DNA from 4 places in the Methylocystis sp. Uni0008 genome. Region 1 is predicted to be linked to each of the others. Evidence: riboswitches for the same ligand, from Rfam matches in the RefSeq annotation. Region 1 holds a riboswitch; each other region holds the start of a gene.

What was found. Region 1 has a riboswitch for fluoride ahead of crcB (fluoride efflux transporter CrcB). Riboswitches for the same ligand answer to the same signal wherever they lie in the genome.
Region 2: it holds a riboswitch for fluoride, as region 1 does, so the genes downstream of both, AC0X69_RS22130 (DHA2 family efflux MFS transporter permease subunit) here and crcB (fluoride efflux transporter CrcB) in region 1, are expected to answer to the same signal.
Region 3: it holds a riboswitch for fluoride, as region 1 does, so the genes downstream of both, AC0X69_RS12750 (efflux transporter outer membrane subunit) here and crcB (fluoride efflux transporter CrcB) in region 1, are expected to answer to the same signal.
Region 4: it holds a riboswitch for fluoride, as region 1 does, so the genes downstream of both, AC0X69_RS01020 (hypothetical protein) here and crcB (fluoride efflux transporter CrcB) in region 1, are expected to answer to the same signal.

What each region holds. Positions count from the first base shown of each region.
Region 1 is NZ_CM166370.1:3,304,120-3,309,116, forward strand. Features, by position in the region: gene obgE (GTPase ObgE) at 1-576, opposite strand, end outside; gene AC0X69_RS16495 (GNAT family N-acetyltransferase) at 584-1,186, opposite strand; gene rpmA (50S ribosomal protein L27) at 1,368-1,634, opposite strand; gene rplU (50S ribosomal protein L21) at 1,698-2,006, opposite strand; gene crcB (fluoride efflux transporter CrcB) at 2,212-2,580, opposite strand; fluoride riboswitch at 2,667-2,730, opposite strand; gene AC0X69_RS16515 (Kazal-type serine protease inhibitor family protein) at 2,959-3,279, shown strand; gene AC0X69_RS16520 (hypothetical protein) at 3,331-3,747, opposite strand; gene AC0X69_RS16525 (L,D-transpeptidase family protein) at 3,781-4,997, opposite strand, start outside.
Region 2 is NZ_JBXEJH010000003.1:70,647-75,643, forward strand. Features, by position in the region: gene AC0X69_RS22120 (hypothetical protein) at 1-355, shown strand, start outside; partial or broken gene AC0X69_RS22125 (IS701 family transposase) at 315-1,546, shown strand; fluoride riboswitch at 1,846-1,905, shown strand; gene AC0X69_RS22130 (DHA2 family efflux MFS transporter permease subunit) at 2,021-3,586, shown strand; partial or broken gene AC0X69_RS22135 (chemotaxis protein CheB) at 3,631-3,720, shown strand; gene AC0X69_RS22140 (TniQ family protein) at 3,808-4,695, opposite strand; gene AC0X69_RS22145 (TniB family NTP-binding protein) at 4,692-4,997, opposite strand, start outside.
Region 3 is NZ_CM166370.1:2,557,282-2,562,278, forward strand. Features, by position in the region: gene AC0X69_RS12745 (HlyD family secretion protein) at 30-1,220, opposite strand; gene AC0X69_RS12750 (efflux transporter outer membrane subunit) at 1,249-2,889, opposite strand; fluoride riboswitch at 2,934-2,995, opposite strand; gene dgcA (N-acetyl-D-Glu racemase DgcA) at 3,049-4,032, opposite strand; gene AC0X69_RS12760 (MlaE family lipid ABC transporter permease subunit) at 4,233-4,997, shown strand, end outside.
Region 4 is NZ_CM166370.1:207,502-212,498, reverse strand. Features, by position in the region: gene AC0X69_RS01030 (HAD-IC family P-type ATPase) at 1-373, shown strand, start outside; gene AC0X69_RS01025 (formylmethanofuran dehydrogenase subunit A) at 444-2,084, opposite strand; fluoride riboswitch at 2,330-2,400, shown strand; gene AC0X69_RS01020 (hypothetical protein) at 2,443-2,889, shown strand; gene eno (phosphopyruvate hydratase) at 3,046-4,335, opposite strand; gene AC0X69_RS01010 (cation:proton antiporter) at 4,641-4,997, opposite strand, start outside.

The DNA.
Region 1 (4,997 bases):
GGTGAAAGGATAATCCGCGATCTTGGGCTTCGCAGCTGTCACAGTGGCCAGGAAGGTCGACTTGCCGGCGTTTGGCAGGCCGACCAGCCCGGCGTCGGCGATCAGCTTCAGCCGCAGGATGATGGTGCGCTCCTGGCCGTCCTGGCCTGGATTGGCGCGGCGCGGCGCGCGATTGGTCGACGTCGTGAAATGAGCGTTGCCGAAGCCGCCGTTGCCGCCCTTGCAGATGACGACGCGCTGCCCGACCTCGGTCAGGTCAGCGACGAGCGTCTCGCCATCCTCCTCGAAAATCTGGGTGCCGACCGGCACTTTCAGCACGGCGTCGGCGCCGCGCCCGCCGGCGCGGTTCTTGCCCATGCCGTGCCCGCCGGTCTTGGCCTTGAAGTGCTGCTGGTAGCGGTAGTCGATCAGCGTATTGAGCCCGGCGACGCATTCGGCGACGACGTCGCCGCCACGCCCGCCGTCGCCGCCGTCCGGACCGCCGAATTCGATGAATTTCTCGCGCCGGAAGGAGACGGATCCCGCGCCGCCATCGCCGGAGCGGACATAAACGCGCGCCTGGTCGAGGAATTTCATATCGCGCTCACGGAGAAAAGAAGCGCGGGCGTCGGGCGCCGAACAGCGTATGCGCTTCGCCGCGTTTCAACTCGAAAAGCTCCACCTCCACGTCGCCGCCGCGCGCCGGCGCAGGCCGCACGCCGCGGCCGATCGGCCGGAAGCCGAGCTTCTCATGGACATGCAGCGACGAGCGATTGTCCGGCCGCGCCGAAGAGACGATCCGATCGAGCGAGGTGATCCCGAAGGCGAGGTCGATCAGCCCCCTGGCGGCCTCGGTCGTATAGCCTTGCCCCCAATAAGGCTTGCCGAGCCAGAATCCGAGCGTCGCCGAGCCGCGGCGGTCGGCCCCGTGGAGACTCACCAGCCCGATCGCTTCATTGGGCTGATTCTTGGGCGTGACGACGAGGTGCAGACCGCCGCCCGCGCCGTTCTCTTCCCGCGCCAGGGCGATGAAGGCGTCCGCGTCATGCGTCTCATAGGGATGAGGGATGCTCGCCGTCATCAGCGCGACGTCGGGATCGCCGACGTGCCGGCGAATCTCGTCCGCGTCAGCCGCGCGCGGCCAGCGCAGCCACAGTCTTTCGGTCTCGAGCCGGAAAACGTCGTCGCGGGTAATTTCGGGAAACATTCATTGCTCCAAGCGACATCGGAAATTGGCCCAAGAGCCTTAAAGGAGCGTGCTCCTTTCCGGCTCGTCACGGCTCTTCCGGACATCCCGCCTGAAACGTTCCCGCCTTGGATCCGCGAGAGAGCGAGTCGAGACGACCATGTTCCGCCGGAAGGGCCGGCGGCAGGTCGTCCCTACCGCCTTACTCGGCTGCGGCCGGCGTCGGCGTGACCGATACGCTGGAGCGTCCGCCGCTCGACTTGAATTCCACGACGCCGTCGACGAGCGCAAAAAGCGTGTGGTCCTTGCCGATCCCGACGTTGCGGCCAGGATGCCACTTGGTGCCGCGCTGACGCACGATGATATTGCCGCCGACGACGGCTTCGCCGCCGAATTTCTTCACGCCGAGGCGCCGCCCGTCCGAATCGCGGCCGTTGCGGGATGAGCCGCCTGCCTTCTTGTGAGCCATGGTTTCGCTCCGATTTTCCTGTGCGGCGACTGGGCCGCTCTAACTGCTGCGGCGAGAGGGCGGTCAGCCCTCGATCGCGGTGATCCTCACAAGCGTCAGGTCCTGACGATGGCCGCGCTTGCGCTTTGAATTCTGCCGACGCCGCTTCTTGAAGGCGATCGACTTGGGGCTGCGCGTCTGCTCGGCGATCTCGCCGGAGACTTTCGCGCCCGCGACGGTCGGCGCGCCGATCCTGGGGCTGTCGCCGCCAAGCATGAGCACTTCGTCGAAGGTGACGGCGTCGCCCGGCGCGCCGTCGAGCGCCATGACGGTGATCACGTCTCCAGCGGCGACGCTATATTGCTTGCCGCCTGTTTTGATGACTGCGAACATCTTTTTTTCCTGTGTTCGTCCCGACGCTGGCGCTTCCGCCGGCCGGCTTCTTTGCAGTTGAGCGCTTCGCATCGATGCGGCGCAAAGGCGCGCAAACGAAAAACGCGGCGAAACCGCCGCGCCGAAGCGAGGTTTATCTACGCTTCATGCGCCGCGACTGTCAATATGCGTGGGACTGATTGGTCTTGGGCGGATCGTGTGACCCTTATGAAAACTGACGCAGCAGTGAGACGCCCGCAACGAGCCCAACCGCCGCAAGTCCCACGGACGCCGCGACATAGAGAGACGCCATCGCGAATTCGCCGCGCTCGAAAAACAGGACGGTCTCCAGCGAGAAGGCCGAAAAGGTGGTGAAGCCGCCAAAGAGCCCGGTCGTGAGGAACAGTCGCCACTGCTGCGACGCCTCGCCCCTGAAGGCGAGATAGCCAATTATCGCGCCCATCAGGAATGACCCCAGAACGTTCGTCGTCAGCGTCCCGAGAGGCAAGCCGACCAGTCGGCCCATCAGAAGATTGACGCCGTGACGCGCGGCCGCGCCCAATCCTCCGCCGAGAAACACAATCAAAAAGCCCATGGCGTCCTCCTCAAGACCAGGCGGAAGACAAAATGCGCTGCGGCGGGGTGGCGTTGAGACGCTCCTACCGGGCGCAGTTCTGCGTCCTTGCGGCAGGAGCCATCAGCCTTCGTTCAGGCGGTTATGGGGAGCTCCATCCCCATCTGGCCAGCACCGTAATAGAGCCGGGGCCTAATGGAAAGCTGAGCCGGCGCAGACGCGAGTTTCAGTAGGGCTGAAGCGCCAAAGCCGTTGGCCGGATGAGCCCCGCTGCCGCGGAACGGTCCTCGTCCTTGAGCGTTAACCCGTTGTTGAGATGGCACAGCTTGCTTTGAGACGGCGAGGCGGCAAGCGCCTCGACCAAACTATTAAAATTATTTTTCAGGGGAGGACAAATTCATGCAGACGATTTGCAAATTGACCCTCGTCTTGGGGCTTTCCATGCTGCCTTCTACGAGCGCCTTTGCCGCCAAGGTCGGAGAAATGTGTGGAGGCATCGTTCCGATCGAATGCGACAAGGGCCTGTGGTGCGATCCCGATCCCGGCAATTGCGGCGGCGCCGACATTTCGGGAAAATGCGTGGAAATTTCTGACGCGTGTACGAGAGAGTTTATTCCCGTTTGCGGCTGTAACGACAAAACTTATGGGAACGACTGTGAGCGGCAGGCCGCGCGGGTCGCCAAAAAGTCAGACGGCGAGTGCAAAAAATCCTATAAATGAAGCGTCTATCGGATGGCGCGCGTCGCAATCAAACCCGCGCCATTCTGTAGGCTAGTCGAAGCAGCCGCTGGCCTGCATCTGAACGATCCAGATCGCGCAGGCTCCCTTGGCGCGCTCGTAACGGCGGCGGCGATAGCCGCCCTCGAATCCGCCATATCCATCGAAGCCGCCATAGCCATCGCCGTCATCGTCGTCGGGATAGCCGCCATAGCCTTGTCCGTAGCCCGGACCGTAACCCTCGTAAGGGCCGCCCGGCCCGCCGCGCTGATGCTGGCGCATGCATTTGTTGTAGTTCGCCGCGATGGCGAGGCAGAGCGGCGCATTGGCCGCTTCGGCGATCGACGCAGAAAGAACGGCGCAAGCCGCGCCGGCAAGAACGCAGGTGACGAGCCGCATGCGGGCGTTTTCCTTGATTGCGCCCCTCAGCGCTCTTGTGAGGTCATTCTCGAGCAGGGCGGCTGAAAACAAGCTGAACAGTCCCGTCTCAGCTTAGCGCGCCGATCACCAGCCGGCGATGCGGCGGCAGGAGGAGTCGCCCGCGCCGAATGCGTAGTGATCGCCGCAGGCGAAGGCCACCGGCGGTTCGCCCGTCTGTTCGAAGATGTCGTAGCCCTCCTTCAGATTGCGCCAGAACGGGGCCCAGTGCTGATAGTTGCCCCCCGCGCCGACGAAGGCGAGCCAGCTGCCGCCGGTCTCCCGGGCGATCATCTGCTCGGTCAGGCGGAAGGGGAAAATATGCACCTGCACCTCGCGCTGGCCGGCGCGCAGCGCCGCCTCGACGAAGGCGTAGATTTCCTCGATGCCACGGTCGGTCATCGCGAAACAGCCGACCGACTTGCAGGCGCCATGGACCATCACGAGCCCGCCGGTCCGCCCGTTCTGGCGATCGAAGGCGTTCGGATAGCCGACGTTGAAGGCGCGGTGGTAGTTGGAATGGGGATGCAGCTGCTTCGCCGACACGCTGTAGAAGCCTTCCGGCGACTGGTAATCGGCTTCCTTTTGCTTGGGGCCGAGCTTGCCGGACCATTTGCAGATCGGAAAGGTCTTATAGAGCGAGAAGCGGCTATTGTTCTTGCGCAGCCAGAGCTCGAGCTGGCCTTCCTGCTTGAAGATCCGCACGAAGACCTGGTCGCCCATGCCGTAACGAACCGGAGCTTCCTGCTGGAAGGCGTCGTCCGGCGCCGGCCGCAGGGAGGGCTCGACGGCGCGCGCCACCTGAGCGGGCTGCTGGGCCGGCTCCGCCGGTCCCGTCGGCGTCCCCTCCAGCGCGGCTCTGGCGGACGGCTCCTGCGGCCGGGCCGGCGGCAGCGGCGCATTGGCGAGGGCCGGCGTCGTCGCCGGGGGTTCGGCGGCCTGCGGCTGTTCGGCGGGAGTCGTCGCGGCTGCCTCGGCGGCGGCCTCCGCGAACTTTTCCGCAAGCTCGGCGAGATTGGCGGGCCGTGAGGGCGGGAGCGGCGTGACCTTCTCGACGGTCTCCGGCCGCGCGGGCGCCGGCGCGGGCGGGAAGGAGATCGAGCCTTCGATGCCCTCGCCCGGCGGCAGCGCCGCGACTTCGGCCGAGGGCTCGGCTGCCGCGGGCGGGGTGGGCGGCGGCGCGGGCGGAAAGGCGCCGGGCTGCATGCGAAGCGCGGTGCGGCGCAAGCCGGTCGGCAGCGCGCCGCCCCAGGCGCTGAGCGCGGCCGGGCCGAGCACAGGCGATTTGCTCTCGCTCGTCGGGA
Region 2 (4,997 bases), on a different replicon from region 1:
GAGCCTGTTCGGCGACGATCCGCGCAGTGCGGAACTTCGCGAGAACTACGCAATGAAGAACGGCACTGTCGCCGACGCCGCTAATCGGCGGGCGCTAGGCGCCTTCTTCTGGTGGACCGCTTGGGCCGCGACCACGGATCGGCCGGGAAGCCGCGTCACCTACACCAACAACTGGCCGAGCGAGCCGCTGGTCGACAACCGCCCGCCTGCAACCACCTTCATCTGGTCTGCGTTCAACCCTCCAGATTCCGTCGGTTCGTTTTGCGTGATTCATAGGAGGTCGGCGATTTGGAGGGCCGACCATGGAGGGGAGCTGGAAGTCCGATCTCGAACGGTGGCTGGCGCCTTTTATTAGCGCTCTTCGACACAAGACGCGGGCGCGGATGTGCCCGGCTTATGTCGCGGGGTTGATCGGCGCAGGGGATCGCAAGAGCATGCAGCCGATGGCGGCGCGCGACGGCGGCGTCGGATACGATCAGCTTCATCACTTCATCGCCAGCGGCGTATGGGACGCCGCGCCGCTGGAGAAGGCGCTGCTCGCCGAAGCCGATAGGATGGTCGGCGGCGCCGACGCGTGGTTGATCGTCGACGATACGGCGTTGCCGAAAAAAGGCGCGCACTCGGTCGGCGTTGCGCCGCAATACGCCTCGTCCCTTGGAAAGACCGCCAATTGCCAGTCATTGGTGTCGCTCACTTTGGCGTCGCGCGAGGTTCCGGTGATGGTGGGCCTGCGGCTCTTCCTGCCCGAAAGCTGGGCAAGCGATCCCGAGCGCATGGTGCAAGCGCGCGAGGCTGCATCCTTGCTGATTCAGGTTACGGCTCCAGCGGGCCTTTCCGTCAGGCGCTGAGCGCGCGTGGTCTGCTGTGGGCGGTGGGGCTGTCGCGACGCCAGAACGTCTACCCGGCTGACGTCGCCTTGGTTTTCCCTGTCGCAAAAGCAGGGAAGCGCCGCAAATACCATATCCCTGATCAACCGCCGGTCTCGGCTGAAGCGGCGTTGGCCAACGTCAAATGGCAAAAGGTCAGTTGGCGGCGGGGCACGAAAGGCCGGCTGACATGTCTCTTCGCTGCACGTCGTGTTCGCGTTGCGGATGGGCATAAACACCGCATGCGCGACAATCGTATGCAGTGCACGCCGGGCGACGAGGTCTGGCTCGTTGGCGAACGCCGGTCGACCGGCGAACAAAAATACTATGTGTCGAACTTGCCGGGCGATGTGAGCCTGAAAAAGCTCGCTGCGACAATCAAGGCCCGGTGGGTTTGTGAACAGGCGCATCAGCAGCTCAAGGAGGAACTCGGCCTCGATCACTTCGAAGGTCGGTCCTGGACCGGGTTGCATCGACACGCCTTAATGACAATGATCGCCTACGCCTTCCTCCAGTCTCGCCGCCTCAAAGCTGCGGGGCGGAAAAAAAAGAGTCGGGGGACCGCCGCCACAACCGAGCATGCCGGCCATTCGTCAGGCCATTCTCGACCTCTTCGCCCGGCATGTCCGTATTGTGAGAGACTCATCGACAAAGCCCTCGAACATAAACTGCCAAAGTAGTGCTAGGAATACGATCCAGAACGACTTGCCGACCATGAAATAGCAGATGACGATGGCGGGGACGAAGATGACTGAGGCTGATACTAATAGCAAACAGCCACGTTACCATTTTGCCAAGCCTCTGTATCAACCCGCCAATTTTGAATCCAACAACAGGCACGCAATTAGCCGATGAAGACGGCAAAGATGCAGCTTGCGTGATCGGTGAGCAATTTTCTGTCTTTCGCCAAGGATGGCGTCCCGTCTGATGTTCTTCCTGCTACTTTCACCATTGACAGGCTTAGGTCCGATTCAGTTATCCTTGTCCCGGCGATAGAGTTCGCGCTCAACCGCCTGCGGCTGATGACCCCTGCTCTACATTGTGTCGGACTCCGTCGTTGCTCTAGTCGACAACCGCGGTTGATGTCGCGTAATACCGCCCAGTAGCGATTATAGAACGGAGCGAGGGTGGCGATCATGGATAGGCCGGCCCGAATGATAGGCTGGCGATTCCTGCTGCTGAATGGCGCGGCGGGGACGGCGAATGTCGTCATGCTCTCGAACGTTCCGGGCTACACGGTGCTCGCGCCCTATGCCGCCGGCAGTCTGCAGGGCGTGACGCCGAGCTTCGGCACCTGGGCGACCACCGACCACATGGTGGGAATCGCGCTCGGGCTGCCATTGTCGCGGTGGTTCTCCGGACGCTTTGGCGACTATCGCGTGCTGGTCGGCGCGCTCATTTTCTACGCCATCTTCTCGGTGATGTGCGCGGCGAGCGAAACGATCTGGTTTTTCGCGCCGATGCGCTTTCTCCTTGGTCTTGCCGGCGGCGTCGCCCTTCCGCTCGCTCAATCGGTGACGCTTGCGCAATATCCGGATGACCGACGCACGCTCGGCGTCGGCTTCTGGGGCGTCATGAGCATGGCGCCCTTCACCATCGGCGTGTTCATGGGCGGCTTCTGGGCGGAATATTTCGACTGGCGCTGGCTGTTTTATTCCAACGTCCTGGTCGTATTGCCGGTGGCGGCGATCATTTCGGCGCTGTTCTACAGACGCGGCTTTCAGCGCCGCATGACGCGCTTCGATACGATCGGCTTCATTTTGCTCGCCACGGTCCTGCTCGGCGTGCAGACGATCCTCAACATGGGAAATGATTTCGACTGGTTCGCGGAGCCTCTCCTCGGATGGTTGCTGCTCGTCGTGCTGCTGGCCCTGCCGATGTTCGTCTTTTGGGAGTTCGGAGAGCGGCGGCCCGCGCTAGACCTGCGTCTGTTTCTGCATCGCAACTTCGCCATCGCGACATTCTGTTCGATCGTCGGCTTTCTGGTGATTCAGGGCCTGCTCTCGGTGTTCATCGTGCAACTGCAGGTGCTGCTCGGCTACACCTCCTCGCTTGCCGGCATGGTCTATCTGATCATGATCTTTCTGGCGATGGCGGCCGCGGCCGTGGTGCATGAAATCACGAGGAACGTCGACGCGCGACTGATCGTGTTCCTCAACTTCGTCGGTCTGGCGGTGACCTTTGTCTGGCTCGGCCAATACGACAAGAACGCCTATTTCGACGACGTGAAGACGCCGATGTTCTTTTTCGGTTTCTCGCTCGCCATGTTCTTTGCGCCGCTTGCGACGCTCGCCATGACCGGGCTCGCCGGCGAGCGACTGATCCGCGCTGCGGAAGAACTCGCCATGCTGCGCACCGTGGCCGGCGCCCTGGGCATCTCGCTGCTCGGCGTTCTCTTCTTCCGCCGAACGCCGTTCCATCAGCTCGATCTCGCCGATCATTTCGGCGGACGGCGCTTCGCCTCGCTCGATCTGCTCGCCTCGTTTCTGGATCGCATGCAGGCGATGGGCATGTCGCCCACCGCCGCGCAGAGCCGCGCGGCGCAGCTCATTCGACAGCAGGCGGCGATCCTGGCGCTCAACGACGTCTTTCTGTTCGGCGCGATGGCTTTCGTCCTGCTCTCGGGAGTCGTCTGGCTCGCCTATCCAAGCTACGCGTCCAAGAAGCGCAAACAGTCGCTCTCGCGGCTTTCGGCCGAGGAGCTGATGGAGCAGCCCTGAGAGACCGTTTGAGAATGATTGCGACGGAGATAGGGGCGTGATTCTCATGTCCGACGTGTGGGGGAGTCATGTCGGAAATCGACCGGCGGCCGTCGCTACGATTCCGTTGTCAGGTCGGACATTCTTATACCGCTGTCGGGAGCCATCTTGGCTTGAGATATCCAATTTCGAATCGGAAAAGCCATTAAACTTGAGAATATCGACCTTTAATATTCTCACGTTTAATGGCTTTCCTTCGCGGCTTGAGCTTCGAGACGAGCTGTCTCGCATAGGCGCTCGAATGCACTTCGCCCTCGCAGGGTCGTCTCATCTCGAACCGCGTTGACGATGGCGGGATTGGCGATCGCTTGCGAGATGCCAGCCAAAAGCGCCGGGCGGAACGAGATAGGAAGAGCCGCAACAGCCGCATGATTGATCCTGCGTTTGATTGGCCGCGCAAGATTGTCGAATTCGGGAAAGATCGTGCCGAGCGCCCATCCGGCTGCAGGTTCACGGCCATTAGCGCCGCATGGCCGCCACGTATGCACGAGCAGCGCGCGCATGAGCGCGATCGGCGAATAATCGAACGAGTTATCGCCACGAAGGAAGCGCTCGACGATTGCCTCGCCGGCAACAGCTTCTTTCCACACATCAGCGAAGGGGCTCGTGTCCTGCAATGTTTCGCCAGTATCGGGGCGCTCGCTCGTATCCGATAAAGGCGCGCCGCAAGCGGGGCAGGTGATGCGCCAGGCTTTTCGCCAATGCTTCGGGACCGCGCCGGACGCTCCGTCTCGCGCGTGCCGGTCTGCGCAGGGTCGGCAAATCTGCGGCGCTCTGTTGCGGCAAATTAATTCGGCGGAACCTGCTGGCGTTTCAATGAACGTCATCTCGATCAGCGCGATCGGATCGCATCGGAGTTTTTCAGATAATCGCGCGACCTGCGCTAACCCCAGCCGATAGTCGAGAAGCGAGAGATTGCGTGTGCCGGGCATCAGCCATTTGGCGAAAAACGGCTTGGACACCCCATAGTAGGCCGCGTGCCTCGCCAACCACGACGAGAGCAGCTCGTCGTCGACCGGCCTCAGCACCACTGGCAACGGCCTATGAGCGTCGTCCTCGTCGTCGATCATTGGAAAGCCGCCTCGTCCTCCCCCACGGGTTTGTAGCGTTCCAGCGCTTCGTCGGTGATCCGTTCGGCGCCAGTTTCGATGGCTTCGATCGCCACGTCATTCAGCATGCGGAATATCCGTGCGCTGACTCCACCGCTGACCAAGAGAATGCGCCGCAAGCCTTTCACCGTCAGGACGCTAGGTTCTTTCAGTGGCAGGTTTCGCACGATGGCGAGAATGAGCTGCTCGAACTCTTTGTCAGCTATCCATCGCGGTAAGGAGATGGAGTCGAAGCGTCGCGCCAATTGAACGTCGCCATTGAT
Region 3 (4,997 bases), 750 kb from region 1:
AGCGCGGGTCGAAATTGACCTCGCGCGGTCTATTCTGCGGCTGTGCAGGCGACGCCGTCATCCGATGCGCCGAGCGCATTGTCCTTGACGATCTTGTCGGCTCGCGCCTTCGCTTCTGCGAGATCCTTGTCATAGACGTCGGTGAGGTATTCATTGGTCGTCGTCTTGACGATCGAGCGATTGGGAGATTGCAGCGGGCCCGATACGTCGATCGAGGCGTCCGTCGACAGGCCAGGCCGCAGAGGCTGCTGCTCGAGTTCGTCGGCGCGCAAGGCGATACGCACCGGAATGCGCTGAACGATTCGAATGAAGTTGCCGGTGGCGTTGTCGGGCGGAAGCGTCGCGAAGACGGCGCCAGAGCCCGGAACGAGTCCCGCCACTTCGCCGTGATAGATCTGGTTCGATCCATAGAGATCGACCTTGATGATCGCCGGCTGTCCGGGACGGACCCGCGCCATTCTGTTTTCCCAGAGATTCGCTTCGACCCAGAGGTGATCGAGCGGCACGATGTTGAGAATCGAATCGCCTGGGCGCACCCGATCGCCGACTTGCACGCGGCGCTTCGCGACGTAGCCGGTCGCCGGCGCCCGGATATTCTGGCGCACGTATTCGATATAGGCGTCGGTGTATCTCGCCTTGGCGGCCTCGATGTCCGGATGATTCAGGCGCGTGACGCCGACCACCCGCGCCTCGATCGCCTGATATTCCGACTGCGCCTCGCGCAGATCGGCTTCCTGCGCGGCGAGCTGATCCTCGGCGTTCTGCAACACCTGTCGGGACGAGGCGCCGGTCGCCGCCGCCTGCCTGTATCTTGCGAGGTCATGACGCGTCCTATCCCGGACGGCGGCGCGCGAGATGACCTTCTGGCAGACCTGGCGGCGCTGCGCGTAGAGCGCGCCCACGGCCCGGACGGCGCGACCCAGTTCGGCTTCGGCCTGCGCGAGCGCCGCTCTCGCGCGTTGGCCATCGAGGCGAACGAGCACGTCGCCCTTCTTCACCTGCTGCGTTTCCTCGGCGAGAACGGCGGCGACCACGCCGGTCGCGTCAGCCTTGACCGGAATGATGTTGCCTGTGACGAAGGCGTTGTCGGTCGTCACCCAGTCGCGCTCATGGAAATACCATCGCGAGAGGGCGATCAGCGCGCCGACCAAGACCGCCGCAATGACGATCTTGAGCAGAAACTCTCTGCGGGAGCGGATGCTCTTTCGGGAAAGCGCCATCGATCGTTTCGCGTTCTTCTATGGCCGCTCAGCCGCCGCCAAGCGACTGAATCACGTCGACGGCGGGCGTCAGCGGATCGTTTTCAGGCGCGGGTTTGGGCGCCGCCGGCGGCGGACCGCCGGCATAACCGCCGCCGAGGGCCTGGTAAAGGTCGACGGCGGCGACGAGCCTGTCGCCTTCCAGCGCGCGCTGTCCAAAGCCGGCTTCGAGAAGATCGGTCCGCTCCGCGAGGATTTCGCGGCGATCTTTCAAACCGTCGCGCAGTCGCGACTGCGCGAGATCAAATTGCGCGCGCGCTGCGCGCAGCAAACGGTTCTGCGCCTCATATTCTGCGCCCGCGCGCTTGAGATTGGCGACGGCGTCGGCGACCTGCTGGGCGGCCTGCAGCAGCGTCTCGTTATAGGAGTCGACCGCCTGATCATAGTCGGCCCGCTGAAACTCCAGATTTCCGCTGAGCCGGCCCCCCTGAAAAATCGGGAGGCGCAGGGTGGGGGACACCGCGTAGCCGATCGCCGAAGGCGTGAACAGATACCCTGCGAGCTTGCTGATTTTCGTCGAGGTCACCGAACCCTCGAAACCGCCGGTGATCGCGAGATCGATCGAGGGAAGAAAAAGCGTCTTGGCGACGTGAACGCGCGCGGCCGCCGCTTCGGCGCGGCGCATCGCCGAGACGAGATCCGGCCGATGCGCGAGGAGTTCGATCGGGAGGCTGCGTGGCAGTGGCGGCGCGGCCGGCGTCGGGGCTCGTCGCGCTGTGTAAAGATCCTGCGCCGCGTCGGGACCTTCGCCCATGAGACGGGCGAGCGCATCCTTCTGCAGCGTCAGAAACGCCTGAACAGCGGCTTCGCGGCGGACGGCGTTCTCGTATTCGGCGCGGGCGATCTGCACCCCATCGAGCGAGTCGAGCCCGGCGCGATAGCGGGCGTCCGCAAGCGAAACCAGGTCGCGGCGCATGCGCGTCAAAGCTTTCGCGACCTCGAGCTGGCGCGCCGCGGCGTAGCCGCGAAGATAGGCGCGCGCGACCGAAGCGGTCAGCAGCAGCCGCGCCTGCTCCAGTTCGGCCTCCTGGGCGGCGGACTCGCCGATCGCGGCGTCCAGAATCGCGCGGTTCTTCTCCCAGAAATCCAGCTCATAGGTCAGGACGAGCGGATTGATGAAGGCCATGGTCTTCTGCAATCCGCCTTGCGCCGGATTGTAGGAGGCGACGACGCCATGCAGCGGATTGCGCGACTGCCGCATGCCGAAGGTCGCCTGAACCTCGGGCAGAAGCCGCGCGCCGGCGACCTGCACGAGCGCGTCGGCTGCGCGCAGCGAGTCTTCGGCTTTTCTGAGGCTCTGATTGTCGTGCAGCGCCTTGTCGATGACGGCGTCGAGTTCGGCGCTGCAGAAGGCGCGCCACCATTCCTCATGCGGCCAGCTGGTTTCGTCTGCGGGCTTGAGACCGGATCTCGCGAGCGTGCGCTCCATGGCCGGCGGGCCGAGAAATTGCGCGCGCTCCAGTTGCGCGGTCGGCGCGCAGCCGGCGACGAGAAGCGCGATTGGAGCCACGCAGAACAACAGGCGGCGGCGTGTCCAGAGCCGAATCGCGCCCATGCGCACGGCGGTGGGGAGCCTTCGGCCAGGGCGCAGGCCGGCTGGCGCACGACGGGCTGCTGGCGCTTCTCGCAAGAGCACACTCCTACACCGCGCCAGCGATCGAAGAGCGTGGCGGCCAGTTCGTAGGAGTCATCAGCCATTCGGCGGTTATCGGGGGAACCCCATCCCCATCGGTTAAATTTTAGTTGACGACCGAGCTATAGGTCAATGAGTCCAGCGGCGACGGCCTCGCTATCCCCAGAGCTCCGGCGCGGGCGGCATGAGCGTCGAGCCCTCGTAGGACAGGCGAGGATTACGGTCGCGGGCGAGAAGCAGCGGCCCGTCGAGATCGACGTAGGCGGCCGTCTGCCCCACCAGGACGGCCGGCGCCATGGCAAGCGACGTTCCCACCATGCAGCCCGCCATTACAGAGAAGCCCAATTCCTGCGCCGCGCGCGCAAGCGCCAGCGCTTCGGTGAGGCCCCCGGTCTTGTCGAGCTTGACGTTGATTGCGTCGTAACGGCCTTTCAGCGGCGGGAGGGAGGCGCGGTCATGCACGCTCTCGTCGGCGCAGATCGGCACAGGGCGCGCTACGGACGCGAGGGCCTCGTCGCGACCCGCCGGCAGAGGCTGCTCGACGAGCGCGACGCCGAAATCGGCGCAGACGGCGAGCCGGCGGACGAGGCTTTCCGCGTCCCATGATTCATTGGCGTCGACGATGAGAGTCGAATCTGGCGCGCCGGCGCGGACCGCACCGAGGCGCGCCTCATCGCCCTCTCCGGCGAGCTTGATTTTCAACAATGGCCGGCCCGCGGCTTTCTCCGCCGCGGCGCGCATCTCGTCCGGCGCGCCGACCGAGAGAGTGTAGGCCGTCACGAGCGGCGCGAGCGTCCCAAAACCGGCCGCGATGTGGGCCGGGACGCCTGAAAGCTTGGCCTCGAGGTCCCACAGCGCGCAATCGACGGCGTTGCGGGCGGCCCCGGCCGGCATCAGGCGCTGCAAAGCGTCTCGATCGGCCCCGGCTTCGAGAGCGTCGCGCGCGCTTTCAATTGCCGCGACGACGCTGTCGACGCTTTCGCCGTAGCGGGCGTAAGGCACGCATTCGCCCCTCCCGACGCCGTCCCCCTCGGTCAAAGTCGCCGTCACGACGACGGCTTCGGTCTTGGCGCCGCGGGAAATCACGAAGCGGCCGGCGATCGGATAAGTCTCTACGGCGACTGATAAATTTCGCTTCACATGTCTCTCCGGCGCTCTTAGCGCGCGCCGCGCGCTTGGCGCGCCGATGTGCGCCGGCGCGCTTGCTGACGCCAATTCACGAAGTTATGACGGTTTTGCAAGCGGCGCGCGCCTCTCGGCGTCGGCGGCGCGCCATAATCGGCGGATAGGATGACGCCATCGATGTGCCGATTGTTGACGCCAGCGCGGAGCGATGCCCGATGACCGTCGTCGCGATGCAGCGTCCGCCGAAAGTCACGCGCCAGCCGGTTGCGGATGGCGTGCGCCTGGCGCTGTCCGGCGACTGGGTTCTCGTGGCCTCGCAGCGACTCGAGGAAGAGGGCCGTCGCATCGACGAAGAGGCGCGTCGCGACCGAATGGTCGTCCTGGATCTCTCCCAGGTCTCGCAACTCGACACGGCCGGCGCCTGGCTGATCAATCGCGCGCGCCATGAACTCGCGCGGCGCGACGTCGCCGTGGCGCTCGAACATGTGCGCCCCGAATATCTGACCCTGCTCGAAGAAACGCATTATCGCGCCTTCGTTGAGCCCTCGCGGCCGCGGTTGAACATCATCTTCGCTCTGCTTGCGGACCTCGGCGAGTCGATGGTGGACGCGCTTCACGAATTTTATCGCGGCGTCAGCTTTCTCGGCGAATTCGTCTCGTCGATGATCTATGTGGCCGCCAACCCGCAGCGGTTCAGGCTGACCTCGCTCGTCGCACAAATCGAACTTGTCGGCTTTCGCAGCGTCCCGATCATCGTGCTGATCAACGTGCTGGTCGGCGGCATCGTCGCGCAGCAGGGCATCTTTCAATTGCTCAAGTTCGGCGCGTCCAGCTACTCGGTGAGCCTGATCGGCATTCTTGTCTTGCGCGAACTCGGCGTGCTGCTCACCTCGATCATGATCGCCGGCCGATCAGGTTCAGCGATCACCGCAGAACTCGGCTCGATGAAAATGCGCGAGGAGATCGACGCGCTGATGGTG
Region 4 (4,997 bases), 930 kb from region 1:
CGGGCCAGTCAGTTCGATCTTCGACTACACGACATTTTTTGTCATGCTCAATCTGTTCGATGGTTGGAACCATCCCTCATTGTTTCAAACGGGTTGGTTTGTGGAATCCTTGCTGAGTCAAACCCTCATCATTCATGTTATCCGCACAGCAAAAATTCCTTTCATCGAAAGTCGCGCGAGCCCCGCGCTCATCGCCACTTCGGCGATTATTTGCGGGGTCGGCGCCATCCTGCCGTTTACCCCAATGGGGGAAGCATTAAAGTTCACACCGTTGCCTCCGTTGTATTGGCTCATCCTGGCGGCTACGCTGCTCGCCTATGGCGTGATCACCTATTTTGTGAAAACATGGTTTGTGCGCCGGTGGGGAATCTGAGGAGCATGAAGAGATACTCGCAAGCACGAAACTCGTCGAACCGCCTTGTGGGCCCTGCTTCGAGATCAGTTTAGCCGTCAGTTGTCGCAGGGAACTTCGCAAAAAAGTTCCTATTCGGAAGCGCCTTGTCTGGCACCTCGAACATGGAGCGCGGAAGGCCGTAAAGGTCGTTATAATAGGCGTCGAGGCGTTTGTTGATCTGGCGATCGTAATCCGGGTGGACAAACAATGTTTTTCCGCGCGTAAAGCGCTGCGCTTCGCCATCGCGTACAACGAGTTGGCCATCCTTGAAGACATAGGCTGCGTTGCGGAACATCGCCGCTTTGTCCCTTTGCGGCTTATAGACCGCGATATCGGCGACCGCGCCGGTTCCGAGTTCTCCGCGATCCTTGAACCCGTAAAGCTTGCGCGGCGCGGCACGCGTCATGGTAGCGATTTCGTATAAGGTGTATTCCCGCGTGATTGAGGGCAAACTGGTCATCTCCAACACCTCCGCCGGTAAGCGCGACATCCACTGCGTGCGTTTGTCGGCGCTCATCAACAAGGCGAAAACTTCCGGATAGGTCGTGAATGGCGCGCCGTTTGGATGATCCGTCGTGAAGAACACACGCATCGGATCGTCGGTCAGCAAGAATAGTTCTAGCCCCGCGGCCCATTGCACGGCGTTGAAAAAATCGGAGACGCGATAGGAATAGGGCACCACGCCCAGGCCATTGCTGTCCCCGTCAAAAATCACGCCTTTCTTCGGACGACCGCCGGGCAGGCTGTTCAACTGTTTCATGACATCGGTCGAGATCGTCACCGTGTCGGCAAACATCACCTGGCCGACGTCCATGGTGACATTCTTATTGGCGTTGATCTTCTCGGCGAATCGGGCGGCTGCGGACGAGAAACCATTCTTTCCTTCCTTGCCATAGGAATAGAATTGCGCGTGCGCGAGATGCAGCGGCAAGCCCTGCGCCGCGTCGATGGTTGCAAGCGCGGTTTCGACGTTTCCTGCAAGGCCGAGATTGCTCATGTGCAAATGCAGAGGGTGAGGTATCCCTGTCGCGGCCACCGCGCGTTGCAAGCGCGTAAAAATATCGCGCGCAGAGACCCCATATTCCGGCACCTTGTCGTCTAGTGAGAAGGTGCGAAGATTTTGCTTGCAGGCGCAGACGCCGCCGGGATTTGCACATTTGATGCCAATCGCTCGGGTCGATTCCAGCGTCGCGCCGATGTAATCGACGATTGCAGTCTCGCCTTCTCGATCACGAAGGGCGCTCAACAGGAAGTCATCGTTGCCGAGAACGGCCAGAAAGCCCTTATCGATAATCGGGATGTCGGCGAGCTCGAGATGGGCGTGCAAAGCGTGATGGGGAAGGATCGCAGGTTCAATGACCGTGGTGTATCCTAACTGGGCGTAAAGGCGACCCGTCTCGAAAGCCGTCCAGCCGACGTCGGAAAGCGGCGTTCCCTTGGGTCGCGGACGATGCGCGCGGTGCGACTCCGGCATCAAGAGGCGCGCCGTATTCACGCCTCCGCCGGCGATATGTGAATGGATATCGATCGCGCCAGCCATGACGACTTGCCCGGAGACGTCATATTCCTGGTCCGCCTTGCAGTCTTGTGGCGGCGCGATGATGTTGCCGTCCTCAAACCAGAGGTCGCCCATAGCATCGGTTCCGTTGACCGGATCAATGACATAGCCGCCACGGAGACGTGTCAACATAACGCTTCCTCCCATAGCTGAGCGCTTGCTTTGCCATTATGCCGCCAACGCTAAGAAGGTGCGGAGCTTTGCCTTCACTGACGGCGACAACTAACCAATTCGACCGCCATAAGGCTCGCTCGCTACCTCTATATAGTCCAGATGCAAAGTGTGCCCCGCTTCGATTAAGACAGCATAGAGTCCACCGAGCGCGCCAGATGCTGCTATCGGAAATTATTGACGGCCTAGCGCGTCATCGTTTAAGTCTTGGTGCTGGGGATGGAGTCCCCCCCCCCCCCCGACAAACCGCCAAAAGGCTGATGACTCCTACGAACTGGCGCCGCGAGCATTCGTGAGCGCAGAGAGTAGGAGTCATGTCGTGAATCAAGATCTCGCAATTTTTGTCGTTCCATTCGCCCTGGTCCTTGGTTGTGGCCTGTTGGCGTTAGGTGGCCTCTATTTCATTAACATTCGCTTCGTCACGAGCACGGCTAAGGCGATAGCGGCCCTGGCCGGGGGCGCCATCGTCATAGGTGTTTTGGAAATCATTTTGGCTGGAAGCGCCGTCTCATTCTTTAAGGCTCAACAGGTTCAGACGTCCGCTTGTGAGTTGGAAGGGGAGTCGGCGCACCCCGAAGCGCGACGCGGCGCTGATCCCTCGATCATTCACAACGCAATCACCGCTTGCATGGAAGCGGCGGGATATGAATGGGACGGCGGCCACAGGCACTGTAAAGACGCACCAGTAGCGACAAACCCATTCTGCTATGCGCCGACGGGTCCATTCGACCGGACGATCACAACAATCCAGATGAGCTTTGAATAGCTCCTGTTGATTTTGAGCTCCATCCTATGCGCGATTTTAATAAGATCTCGGGCGGTGTTGGTTTTCTTGCGAGGCAAGAGCGAGAGTCGCAGTCTCTAGTTACGCGAATGCGGCGAACGAGTCTGGCTTCGGATGCGCGGGTTTGAGAGCGCGGGTTCAGTCAAGGGAGCTGCTATTTGATGCGAACGGCGACTTGAACACAGCAGCTTTCCCGAGTTCCGACTCGACTTCCAAAAGGCGATTGTATTTGGCTACGCGTTCGCTACGGCAGGCAGAGCCAGTCTTGATCTGGCCGCCGCCCATCGCCACGGCAAAATCAGCAAGAAATGTGTCCTCCGTTTCGCCGGAGCGATGCGAAATGACATAGTTCCATCCGGCCTCGCGGCATAGCGCAATTGCTTGCATCGTCTCGCTGAGCGTTCCGATTTGATTCAGTTTGATCAACACGGCGTTGGCTGTTTTCTCTGCGATGCCGCGACGAATGAAAGCGGGATTGGTCACGAAAATGTCGTCGCCGACGACTTGGATTCGATGACCTTGCGCCGCGGTCTGGCGCGCAAAGCCGGACCAGTCGTTTTCATCTAATCCATCTTCGATTGAAACGATGGGGAAAGCCTCAACCCAGCCCTGATAAAGCGCGATCATTTCGTCGCTGGTTTTGCGTCCCTGGCCAGACTTTGCAAGGTCGTACCCATTGCTCGTCCAAAATGAACTTGCAGCGGGATCGAGTGCGAGGGCAATGTCGCGTCCTGGCTCGTAGCCTGCTGCGCAAATTGCTTCGACAATTATCTCGCACGCCTGTTCGTTGCTTTCGAGGTTTGGGGCAAATCCGCCTTCATCGCCAACCGAGGTTGCGTAGCCCTTTTTTTTCAGAATCCTCGCCAATGCGTGAAAGGTTTCAGTCCCGTAGCGCAGCGCCTCCGCAAAGGTTGAGGCCCCGACCGGCATCACCATGAACTCCTGAAAATCTACCGAATTGTCGGCGTGCTTGCCGCCATTAATGATGTTCATCATGGGAACCGGCAGGCGCGTTGCTCCTGGGCCACCTAGATAAGCATAAAGCGGCAGCCGGGAGGCGAGAGCTGCAGCCCTGGCGACGGCCATCGAAACGCCGAGTATCGCGTTTGCTCCGAGTTTGGCTTTGTTCGGAGTTCCATCGAGCGCCAGCAACAAGGCGTCAATTTCAGCTTGGCGGGTGGGATCTTGACCCTTGAGCGCCGGAGCGATCACCTCATGCACGTTCTCAATGGCTTTGCGAACGCCCTTACCGCCGAAACGAGATTCCCCGTCTCGTAGCTCCACCGCTTCGTGCTCGCCCGTGGACGCGCCTGAAGGCACGGAGGCGGTCGCGACTACCCCGTCATCCAGAGATAATTGCACCCGGATCGTAGGATTACCTCGGGAGTCGAGGATTTCGAGCGCGCGAACCGATTCGATTCTAGACATGATTCCTTCCCTCTCAACGTCAGCTTATTTCGCGACTTTTGCTACGCGCGGATCGCGCGTCGCGATTATCTGCAGGAAACCCGCCAAGCATCAACGCCACGTTTCAGCTGGTAACTGAGGCGATTAAACTGGTGGGACAGGGCTTAGCTCCTCATTTGCCCGTGCGCTTGGATAGCGCGTGGTCGACCGTTCCAGAACTGGAAGCGCCAGCTTTCGCGTCAAAGATTGAGGTCATCACGCTCGAAACATAGGTCGACGAGCGCAAGCCGCAATTAGGATCGCCGCTGATCACTTCTCGGCAGTTGCTAAGAACGGACTTCGGAGTCATCCAACGCTTCCTCGACCTCGGCTTCGTGTGCTGGTGTGTGCAATTCGGCCTCGTCTTTTGGCAACAAATGACGCGGCAGGAAGAATCTGTTGGCTATCAAAGTCGGAATGATAGCCGTGCCGATGATGGCTGCGACAAGCGTCGAATATTGTCCGTCGTCGATGATCTTGTTGGAGAGCCCAAAGAGCGCCGAAATCGTGCCAAAGGTCAGACCGGACGCCATCAGGAGAGTTGTATACATCGCGTCCTTATGCGGCGCCTTAAAGGCTTTGGCGACCGGATAGACACTGACGATCTTGGTCGCGATCTCAACGGCGATGAGAGCGATCACTCC